3 regions of the Fictibacillus nanhaiensis genome follow, and region 1 is predicted to be linked to each of the others. Evidence: riboswitches for the same ligand, from Rfam matches in the RefSeq annotation. Region 1 holds a riboswitch; each other region holds the start of a gene.
The links. A riboswitch is a leader RNA that binds a small molecule or an ion and turns the genes downstream of it on or off. The one in region 1 is predicted to bind thiamine pyrophosphate.
Positions count from the first base shown of each region.

Region 1 (3,278 bases):
GGTAGGTTCGTCTAAAAATACAACATCTGGTTTCAGTGCTAATACAGATGCGATGGCTAATCGTTGCTTCATCCCACCTGATAGATGTTGAATCGGTGTATGGATGTCATCGAGTTCAAGGCCAACCTCTTCTAATAATGAACGAATCCTACTTGTCATCTCCTCTCGAGGCACCTGAAGGTTCTCAAGAACAAATGCTAACTCTTCATCAACGAAAGGCATACAAAATTGAGTATCCGGATCTTGAAATACAAAGCCCCATCGATCAGGAATCTGTATCTCCTCACACTTCATGGGTATGTCAATGGTATGTGGAACGAGTCCAGAGAGAACTTGTAAGAGTGTGGATTTACCACAACCAGATGTGCCTAGAAGAAGTACTTTTTCACCTGAATGAAAAGATAGACTCAAATCTTTAAACAGCATTTCTGTCTCACCTGGAAATTTCAATCTTAGATTTTTTACAGATGTTATGATTGTCATCAAACCACCTCAGTTATTGATCTAATGCTTCGTGATCTTTTTTGGAAGAGGCTCGCACTAAATTTGTTACACCTGTAGCTTCTAAAGCTTTTACGATAGAAACGGCAAACACCCCTGTAAACAATATAGAACTGATTACTCTAAATACGATAAATAAAGTTAGGTTCCATGTTGAAAGATCACCAATATATCCTTTGTAAAAGTCCATGATTAAAGATCCTGCACATGAACTTAACGCAGCAAGCGAGATGACAAAAAGGTCAACTCGTTTATAACGAAATGCGAAAAGGATCAACTCTGCAAACAATCCTTGAATGATTCCGTATAGTAATACTTCAAGTCCAAATTCAGAACCCATTAAAAATTCTCCTGAAGAAGCAGCAATTTCAGCCAAAAGAGCAACTCCAGGCTTTCGAATGATTAAGAACGCAACTGTTGCTGCCATGAACCACATTCCGTATATCAACTGATCGATGTGAAGACCAAATGGTTTAACCGCATAGTAGAGCGGCCCCCATATTTTATACAAGATGCCAAATGCGATCGAGATTACAATGGTGATAAGAATATCTGTTAACTTTAAACCTCTTTGCATGCTACGCTTCACTCCCGGTCGTTGTTGTCGCTAGGCTGAATGGAATCGGCCATTTTTCTAACGTATAAGCCATCTCCCAAAAGGAATACTCATACTGACAACTAATTAAGAAATGTTGAATCATTTTGCTTTTTTCCTGGTCGCTTGCGTTTTCAGCCAATTGATTCAATCTATCGATCTGTTCGTTTACCAGTTCTGAGAACCATTCACCGCCATATGCAGCGATCCACTCCTGATAGATCGGCTCTTGTGGTTTTGCTCCTTTAAACGTTTCACCTATTTCTTGATAGATCCAATAACATGGTAGAATGGCAGCAATGATTTCTCCTAAGCTTCCAGACTCTGCTACTCGGTAAAGGTGAGATGTATAATGATAAGCAGTTGGAGCGGGCTCAAAACTTGTCAGTTCTTTCTCTGTCACCCCCAGCTGTTTCATAAACGTCTCATGAAGTCCTAACTCAGCGTCATTTGTACCTTGTGCATGTACCGCCATCCTAGAAGTCGTATACAAATCCTCTGCTCTTGCTGCTCCCATCGCCTGAATTCTTGCAAAATGAGATAGGTAATACGAATCTTGTAAAACATAATACCGGAAGCATTCTAAAGAAAGGTCACCTTCTGCAATTCCTCTAACAAATGGATGTTGAAGGTTCGCTTCCCAAATAGAAGCCGCTCTTTCTCGCAAGATATCAGTAAATGTGTTCATATGAATCCTCCTTGTTTTATCCAACAAAAAAACCACTTTCAGCTAAGAAAGTGGTTGTATATGGAGAATTCAACATAGGAATATATACTCCGCAACACCACTTCCCTACGCTGGTATAATCCAGATCAGGTTCTAAGAGTCTCAAAGTTTCACTTTGATCTCAGCCTTATAAAAGGCACCCCTAGTGGTTCGTTTTTATGTAGTTGGTTTCTGACTTAAATGATAGCAGTCTCTTTTAGATTGTCAATACTGTTTTTAAAGAAGCACGAATAGTGGATGGCACAATAAAAGGGTAAAACCTTCGTGTTTGGTTTTACCCTTTTAGCACTTATACTACTTACTCATTGCTTCTGTTAATACAGGTACAATTTGTTTTTTTCGAGAAACAACACCTTTAAGAACGGCTGTATTGTTTTCTAATTTAACGTTATAAGCTTCTTCAACAGATTGTGATTTCTTACCAAGAGCTAAAGCTGTTGAATCATTTGTTAAAATATCCGTTACAACAAACATGAATAGGTCTAGCCCTTTATCAGCAATCACTTTAGTAATGGCTGATTCTAATTCTTCTTGATGTTTCATTACATCGCTAGCATCCACCGTATTCACTTGAGCAACTTCAATTTTACTTTCACCGATGTTAAATTCTTTAGCATCAAGTGAAATCAACTCTTCTACCGATTTATCACTTAAGTCTGCTCCAGCTTTTAGCATTTCTAAACCGTACTTTTCAGCATCTACTCCTGCAATTTCAGCAAGTTCGCGTGCTGCAGCAACATCCTCTTCTGTACAAGTAGGTGATTTGAATAACAAAGAGTCAGAAATAATAGCAGAGAGCATAAGTCCTGCAATATTTTTCTCAACTTGAACACCTTTCTCTTTGTATATCTTGTTCAAGATTGTAGCCGTACAGCCAACAGGCTCCGCACGATAATACAAAGGATCGCTCGTTTCGAAGTTTGCGATACGATGGTGATCAATAACTTCTAACACTCTTACTTTATCAATGTCATTTGCGCTTTGTTGACGTTCATTATGATCAACTAAGATTACTGCGTTTGTTTCAGCAGAGACATGTTCAACAAGTCTAGGAAGCTCTGCATTAAAATAATCTAATGCATATTGTGTTTCACCATTAATCTCACCTAGGCGAATGGCTTCTACATTTTGTCCTAATTTAGATTTTAAGTCAGCATAAACAAGCGCTGATGTAATCGTGTCAGTATCTGGATTTTTGTGTCCAAAAATAAGTACTTTTTCCATGCGTCTACTCCTTATAAATAAAAGAATTGTTTTTTGCCTAAACCTTATTTTATCATAGATAAAAAGCTTATGGCTTTTGGAGTTTATTGTAGCATGGAAAAAAGTATTAAGGCAAAACCGTACTACCCATCAACGATAGGTCAACTTGACGTGCACAATCACGCCCTTCTTGAATCGCCCAAACGATTAAACTCTGACCACGTCTAGAGTCACCTGCAGCAAATACGCCAT
Region 1 covers NZ_JBHUPF010000006.1:2,073,363-2,076,640, forward strand. The annotation lists gene ACFS5O_RS14280 (ABC transporter ATP-binding protein) at 1-483, opposite strand, end outside; gene ACFS5O_RS14285 (ECF transporter S component) at 497-1,078, opposite strand; gene tenA (thiaminase II) at 1,080-1,784, opposite strand; TPP riboswitch at 1,870-1,977, opposite strand; gene ACFS5O_RS14295 (manganese-dependent inorganic pyrophosphatase) at 2,118-3,047, opposite strand; gene ACFS5O_RS14300 (glutamate synthase subunit beta) at 3,154-3,278, opposite strand, start outside.

Region 2 (3,278 bases), 650 kb from region 1:
TGAATCGAATACCAGTACAGGAGAGAAAGATTATCAAACTGGTATGATGGTTGTTCGTGTTCCTATGAAAAGTTTTCGCCCTTTCTTAGCTGATATTAGAACCTTAAGTAAAGGTACTCCACAGGAAAATATTCGCGGGGAAGATGTTACAGAAGAATACGTAGATTTATCTTCACGTTTAAAAGCCAAACAACAAGTAAGAGAGCGGCTAGAAACTTTTATGAAGAATGCACAAAAAACAGAAGATTTGTTAAACATATCTGAAGACTTATCTACAGTGCAGGAAGACATTGAACAGGTAGAAGGACGTTTGAACTTTTTAAAAAACCAAAGTGACTATTCTACAATTACGATTCAATTTGGAGTAAAACGTTTAAAGGCAGAAGAACTTCAAACAGAAGGCTTAAATACATGGGCAAAAACGAAGGTCCTTTTTATGGATACGATGAACTTCTTAATGTCTGCTATATCTTTTGTTGTAGTGAGTTTATTGGGCCTCGCGCCAATCTGGGTGATCGTAGCCATTGTGATTTATGTGTGGTGGTTAAAGCGGAAAAAAGAGCAAAAGAAAAAGCCGGAATCACCGACAACTTTGACTTAAAAAGACGTTTTAACTTGTCAGTAGCGGGGACGTCAGAAACACCCTCTGCAGCACGGATGATTCCTCCGTTGGCTGAAAGGGTGTTTTGGCTTTTACGGCACCTTTTTAAGGACTGTGCCGCCTAAAAGCACTAACTGAGAAACGCTTTGTACTCTGCGCTTAATCTCATAAATCGTTCTTTATCTTTTGTATCCAAGGCAATGTCGATTTCTCTTTCGTAATACTCTTTGTAATAATTGTGAAGGGCCTCATCTAGTACCATTTGGGCAATAAGGCTGAAGGCAAATGGGTCTCTTTTTTGTTGTTTGTATTGCACCATCTCATTTTGGTTCTTGTTAAAAGAAGCGTTTTTGTCTTTCATCCTGTTTCCCTCCTTATATTATCTCCCTATCCAATTAACCTTTTATGTTTCTAGGTTTCTACTAGTATACTGAGCAAGATGCCTAATGACAACCATTTTGTTTGAAAATTCAGAAAAAATTTCTTTATTGCTTCTAAAGTACCTTTTTTTCACCACCTTATGGAAAAAATGTTAATGATTTGTAATTTCTATTTCTGGGTTACATCTTTTTGTTACAATTGTTTAATTTCTATGTTTTTTATGTTGTAATCGTGTGTTAGTTATTATTTCCCCGTATTTAAAGAGGATTAAACTTTTTGAAACCGACAACTCTAAAAAATATTGACATTCTTGTTTATGTATGAGTAGGATTGTGTTAACTCAATATTGTCATTTCGCTAGGGGTGCTTATTTTAAGCTGAGAGAAAGTTATGCTTTCGACCCTTTGAACCTGATCCAGTTCATACTGGCGTAGGGAAGCGGTGTGGATCTATTACAGTTTCCTATATGATATGAAATGTAAAGCCACCCGCTCATTAGCGGGTGGCTTTTTTTGCATAGGATCCTAGGAGGTACATGAATATGGGAAAACTGATTAAGGTAAGTAAAGCCCTTACGATCGCTGGGTCAGACAGTGGCGGTGGTGCTGGCATTCAGGCTGATTTAAAAACGTTTCAGGAATTAGGTGTGTACGGGATGTCGGTTCTTACGGCGGTCACTGCTCAGAATACGACAGGTGTCCAAGGAATATTTCCAGTCCCAATAGAAGGTTTAGAAGCTCAGTTAGCATCAATAGGGGCTGATCTAACACCTGATGCGATAAAGACTGGAATGCTTTTTTCAAGCGAGTATATCGAGAGAACCGCATATATGATAAAGAAGTTCCAATGGGAAAACGTCGTGGTCGATCCAGTGATGATTGCAAAAGGAGGGGCTACCCTGTTAGGTGAGGATGCACTTCAGGCGATGAAAACATATATGCTGCCACTCGCAAAGATTGTCACACCTAACATTCCTGAAGCCGAAGCGCTCACAGGAATAAAGATAGACAGCAGTGAAGCAAGAGAAGAAGCGGCGAGAGTTTTGTATGAAGCTGGTGCTGATCATGTGGTAGTTAAGGGTGGACACTTTGGAAATGGTGAATATGTATCAGACCTGGTCTTTAATGGAATCGAAATGGTTGAACTTACAGAAAAGCGAATTCAAACGAAAAATACACATGGTACGGGCTGTACCTTTTCAGCGGCTTTAGCGGCAGAGCTTGCTTCTGGTAAAAAAACAGAGAATACGATAGTGAGTGCAAAAAAATATATACAAACCGCTATCGAACACGGAATCGATGTTGGTTCAGGTCATGGACCGGTCAATCATTTTGCATATAGGAGAGTTCCACATGAACAATACTAGAATACAAGAATGGAAAACGTTCGTTTCACAGATTAGAGAAGAAAAGCCACTCATCCATCATATAACGAATAACGTGACAATGAACTTTCTAGCCAATGGTGTCCTCTCAGCCGGAGGAAGTCCGATGATGGTGCACGATGCACGAGAAGTGGAAGAAGCAGTAGGGGCTGCAGATGCGTTAGTGTTGAACATCGGTACATTGGATGGAGCTACAGCGGAATCTATGATACTCGCTCTTCGTAAAGCGATGCTTGCAGAAGTACCGGTAGTCCTCGATCCCGTAGGAGTAGGCTTAACAGCTTTCAGGCAAGAACTTGTAAAGAAACTATTATTAGAATATTCAGAATTTAAGGGGGTCAGACCCCAAACAATTCTGACAATTTGCGGAAACGCTGCTGAGATGCAGTTTTTGGCTGAGGGTGCATGGGAAGGAAAAGGGGCAGATGGTGAATTGGCTACCTCTGAAGACGATTTGATCAAGCTTGCATCTGCAGCAGCGAAGCAAACGGGTTGTCTTATTGCAATGACAGGAAGTAAGGACGTTATTTCAGATGGCGATAGGGCTATCGTGCTTTCTCATGGAGATCCTATGCTTTCCTATGTTACAGGTACTGGATGTTTTGCTACCTCAATGGTAGCTCTTTACCAAGCGAATCAGAAACAAGAACTCATAAGTGAAAAAGTTGACCTGCCAGTTTTAGAAAGAACGGCTCTCGCCATTTTGATGCTTACTAAAGCGGCTGAAGAGGCGGTGAAAACGGCCAAGGGACCTGGAAGCTTTCAACAAAATCTACTTGACCAGCTTTATTGTTTAGAATCTACTCATGAGATATTTCATGAATCCATTCAGTGGAAAGATCATGTGCTGAAAGAAGGAGTGAATCGATGAATACGCAAGAGATGTCACGCTTACAACAAGATTTATCGCTC
Region 2 covers NZ_JBHUPF010000006.1:2,726,427-2,729,704, reverse strand. The annotation lists gene ACFS5O_RS17600 (DUF4349 domain-containing protein) at 1-601, shown strand, start outside; gene ACFS5O_RS17595 (IDEAL domain-containing protein) at 732-962, opposite strand; TPP riboswitch at 1,332-1,436, shown strand; gene thiD (bifunctional hydroxymethylpyrimidine kinase/phosphomethylpyrimidine kinase) at 1,524-2,348, shown strand; gene thiM (hydroxyethylthiazole kinase) at 2,335-3,237, shown strand; gene thiE (thiamine phosphate synthase) at 3,234-3,278, shown strand, end outside.
Region 2: linked by a shared signal. The riboswitch ahead of thiD (bifunctional hydroxymethylpyrimidine kinase/phosphomethylpyrimidine kinase) and the one ahead of tenA (thiaminase II) in region 1 are both predicted to bind thiamine pyrophosphate.

Region 3 (3,278 bases), 290 kb from region 1:
CAAAAGGTTCGTATTCTTGTGGACGGAAAGCCTAAACGCGTATACGTATCTGCTCGTGCCCTTAAATCTGGCAAAGTTGAACGTGTATAAATAAAAACAGCAGCAGCCGCTGCTGTTTTTTTCTTTGTCCAAAAAGCGCTTTGATAACTAATAATAGATTCAAGTGGACAGTATTTATTCCAAACTGGACAGTAAAAAGCTGAAAGCGGACAGTATTTTCTTTAAACTGGACAGTAAATCATCCAATCTAAAAATTATTTACTCTTAAAAGACTCTTTCTAAATGATTTTTGCTTTTTTGGTATTTTCTTTTTCTCATCTTAGGCAAGTTGATTGGAGCGTAAGGTTGCCTGCCTGCAACATGAGGTGCTTCTCGCAAGGCATGCGACGAGGAATTCACTTCGTTAGCATAAACTTGTAGACGCAGGAGCAGAGAGACAACCTTGAAGCGGTCAGGTAGAAACTCCTAATGGCGCAAAGCGGCAGTCCGAAAAGTGCAAGTGACTCGTTCAGCCTCGACAAGCAAAAGGTAAATGGGCGAGGACGGCGCACTTTGCTCATCACAGACCGTTTAACTTTTGACCTCGAGGGGCTAGTCACTGCAACTAGACAGGAGGCTCACCGTTCGCCCCATGGAAAGCGAGCAACCTGGAGCGGAAATCAACCACTTACATAGAACCACTACAAAACAAACAAAAAAAGCGCACAAGCGCTTTTTTTGTTTGTTATCCTTTTTTGAAAGAACCTAAGACGGCACGTACGAAGCCTCCCAAGAATTTAGGAAGTTTAATGGTATAAAATTTCATCTTACCCCTCCTCCAGGCCCATAAAAAATGATAAGAGCTAAACATAAATACTTTATTCCCCTTTTTATAAAAAGGTGCATTGGGGGCCTGTATTCCGTGATTTTTTAATCACGGCTCTTTACCATCAATATTATGCCGGAGTCAAAAGAATAAGTACCACTTTTATTTACAAGCTCATTGGAAACACATAATGATGATCCAGCCTGAAGCTTAGCTTGTTCTAACGGATATTTAAATCCCACTAAAGTTATGCCTGTCACTTCTTCACTTTGAGCCAGAAATGAGATGTATGAATATCTATGATCCTGCTCAATATCATAACATCCCGGTAAATGGAGAGAGATTTCATTCCTGTTATCAATAATTTTAACGTCTGTACGTACTCTCAGAGATCGATATAATAATTGGATGTTCATCAATTCATGATCTAACCTTCCACCAGTCGCACCGAATATGAGTATTTGTTCTGGGTTCTGTTTCAACGCCCACTCTAGTGCGAGCTCCATGTCTGTAGCATCTTTTTCTGATCGATATTGATTCACTATTATGGATGAGTCTAGAATACTTTTTCTCTCATCATCAGAAATAGAATCAAAATCGCCAAATGCATGCTGTGGGAAGATGTCATTTTTCAACAGAAAGAGCGTTCCTCTGTCGACTCCGATCCAAATGTGATCCCTTTTGAGATCGTAGTGCTTTAGATCAGGAATCAGATATTCAGGACCACCTGCGACGATGCTTATCTTCATGCTGCTTGGTGATGACCATTACGTGCGGCATGTAGTAGTTTCGGTGCTGTATTCGTTAATAGAATAACAACTAGCGCCGTAATCGCAAAAATAACAACCATGAATGATCCGTTGTATAAGAACGAATAAATCCATACGTTCATCTCTTCTGCTAAATCGCTAAAAAAGATAACCCCTGAAAAAACGTGAGAGATGGTTCTTAACAAGCACCCTACGAAGATTCCTGTAACCATCAAGAACGTTCTCTTGCTTGCACTTTGAGAGATAGATGGTGCGAATGCCCCCGCAACACCTGCTAAAGCAAACGCTAAAGGATAGTCTAGAATCATCTGAGCGGGGTGGATCACATAAGGATTCACAAGTAGCTGTAAGAGCCCAACAGCCAATCCTGTAAGGACTCCTGCTTTCAGTCCTCTTCTAAACGCCATTAAAAAGATCGGAACCATCTCTAACGAAACAGAACCACCTTGTGGCCAAGGACCTGCAAACTTAATCAAACCTAAGATCAACGATAATGCAGACATAATAGCGATTTCTGTTAGCAATGAAATGTTGTTTGTTTTCATTCAAAATACCCCCTATATTCTTCCTTTGACAGAAAACAAAAAAAGCAACCGGCATGTGAGCTCGGTTGCTTTTTAGATATACATTCAAAAAAGTCATACGACTCCACATCCCTACGCAGGTATGATCCAGCTTCAGGTTCAAAGGGTCGGGAGAACACTCCCCTCTCAGCCCTTTAAAGGACTCCCCCTGTGGTTGCTTATTTTATTTTCTTTTCCAATTATACACCACGAATGGCTTCTATTGCACCCTTTAAATCTTGCTTCCCGTAAATGGCAGAACCAGCAACTAATACATTTGCACCTGCTTCGACACAAAGACGAGCTGTTTTTGGATTCACGCCACCGTCAACTTCGATCTCAACGTTCAATCCTTGTGTTTTTACTAGATCGGAAACTTCTTTAATCTTAGTCACTACGCTCTCAATGAACGCTTGTCCACCAAAACCAGGATTTACAGTCATCAACAACACAAGGTCAACATCTTGCAATATATGTTTGATCGAGTCGACTGGAGTAGCTGGATTTATTACTACACCCGCTTTTACACCCAGTTGTTTAATGAGTTGAATCGTTCGATGAAGATGCCGTGATGCTTCTACATGTACCGAAATAATATCAGCACCCGCTTTTGCAAATTCTTCAATGTAATGATCAGGATTTTCTATCATGAGATGTACATCTAAAGGAAGTTTCGTAACAGGTCGTATCGCTTGAACGACAAGCGGTCCAATCGTGATGTTCGGGACAAAATGACCATCCATCACATCAACATGAATATAGTCTGCACCTGCTTCTTCAACAGCTTTTATATCATCGCCTAACCTTGAAAAGTCAGCCGAAAGAATGGAAGGAGCAATTTTAATCATCAGTACCTCCGTTTTTGATCTTTAATTTCTTGTAAAAAACTAACATAATGGTCATAGCGGAAGGTTGGAACGACTCCGTCCTCTACACCCTTTTTAACCGCACACTTTGGTTCTGACGTATGTGAGCAGCCCCTGAACTTGCAATCGCCACGAAGCTCGTTCATCTCAGGAAAGTACATGGACAAGTCTTCAGCTTCAATGTTTAAAAAGTCTAACGAACTAAATCCAGGAGTGTCAGCAACCAAGCCATTACCGAAAAGAATGAGTTCCACATGACGAGTTGTATGCTTCC
Region 3 covers NZ_JBHUPF010000006.1:2,361,853-2,365,130, forward strand. The annotation lists gene rpmB (50S ribosomal protein L28) at 1-90, shown strand, start outside; gene spoVM (stage V sporulation protein SpoVM) at 725-805, opposite strand; gene ACFS5O_RS15705 (thiamine diphosphokinase) at 910-1,554, opposite strand; gene thiT (energy-coupled thiamine transporter ThiT) at 1,551-2,120, opposite strand; TPP riboswitch at 2,212-2,318, opposite strand; gene rpe (ribulose-phosphate 3-epimerase) at 2,339-2,986, opposite strand; gene rsgA (ribosome small subunit-dependent GTPase A) at 2,986-3,278, opposite strand, start outside.
Region 3: linked by a shared signal. The riboswitch ahead of thiT (energy-coupled thiamine transporter ThiT) and the one ahead of tenA (thiaminase II) in region 1 are both predicted to bind thiamine pyrophosphate.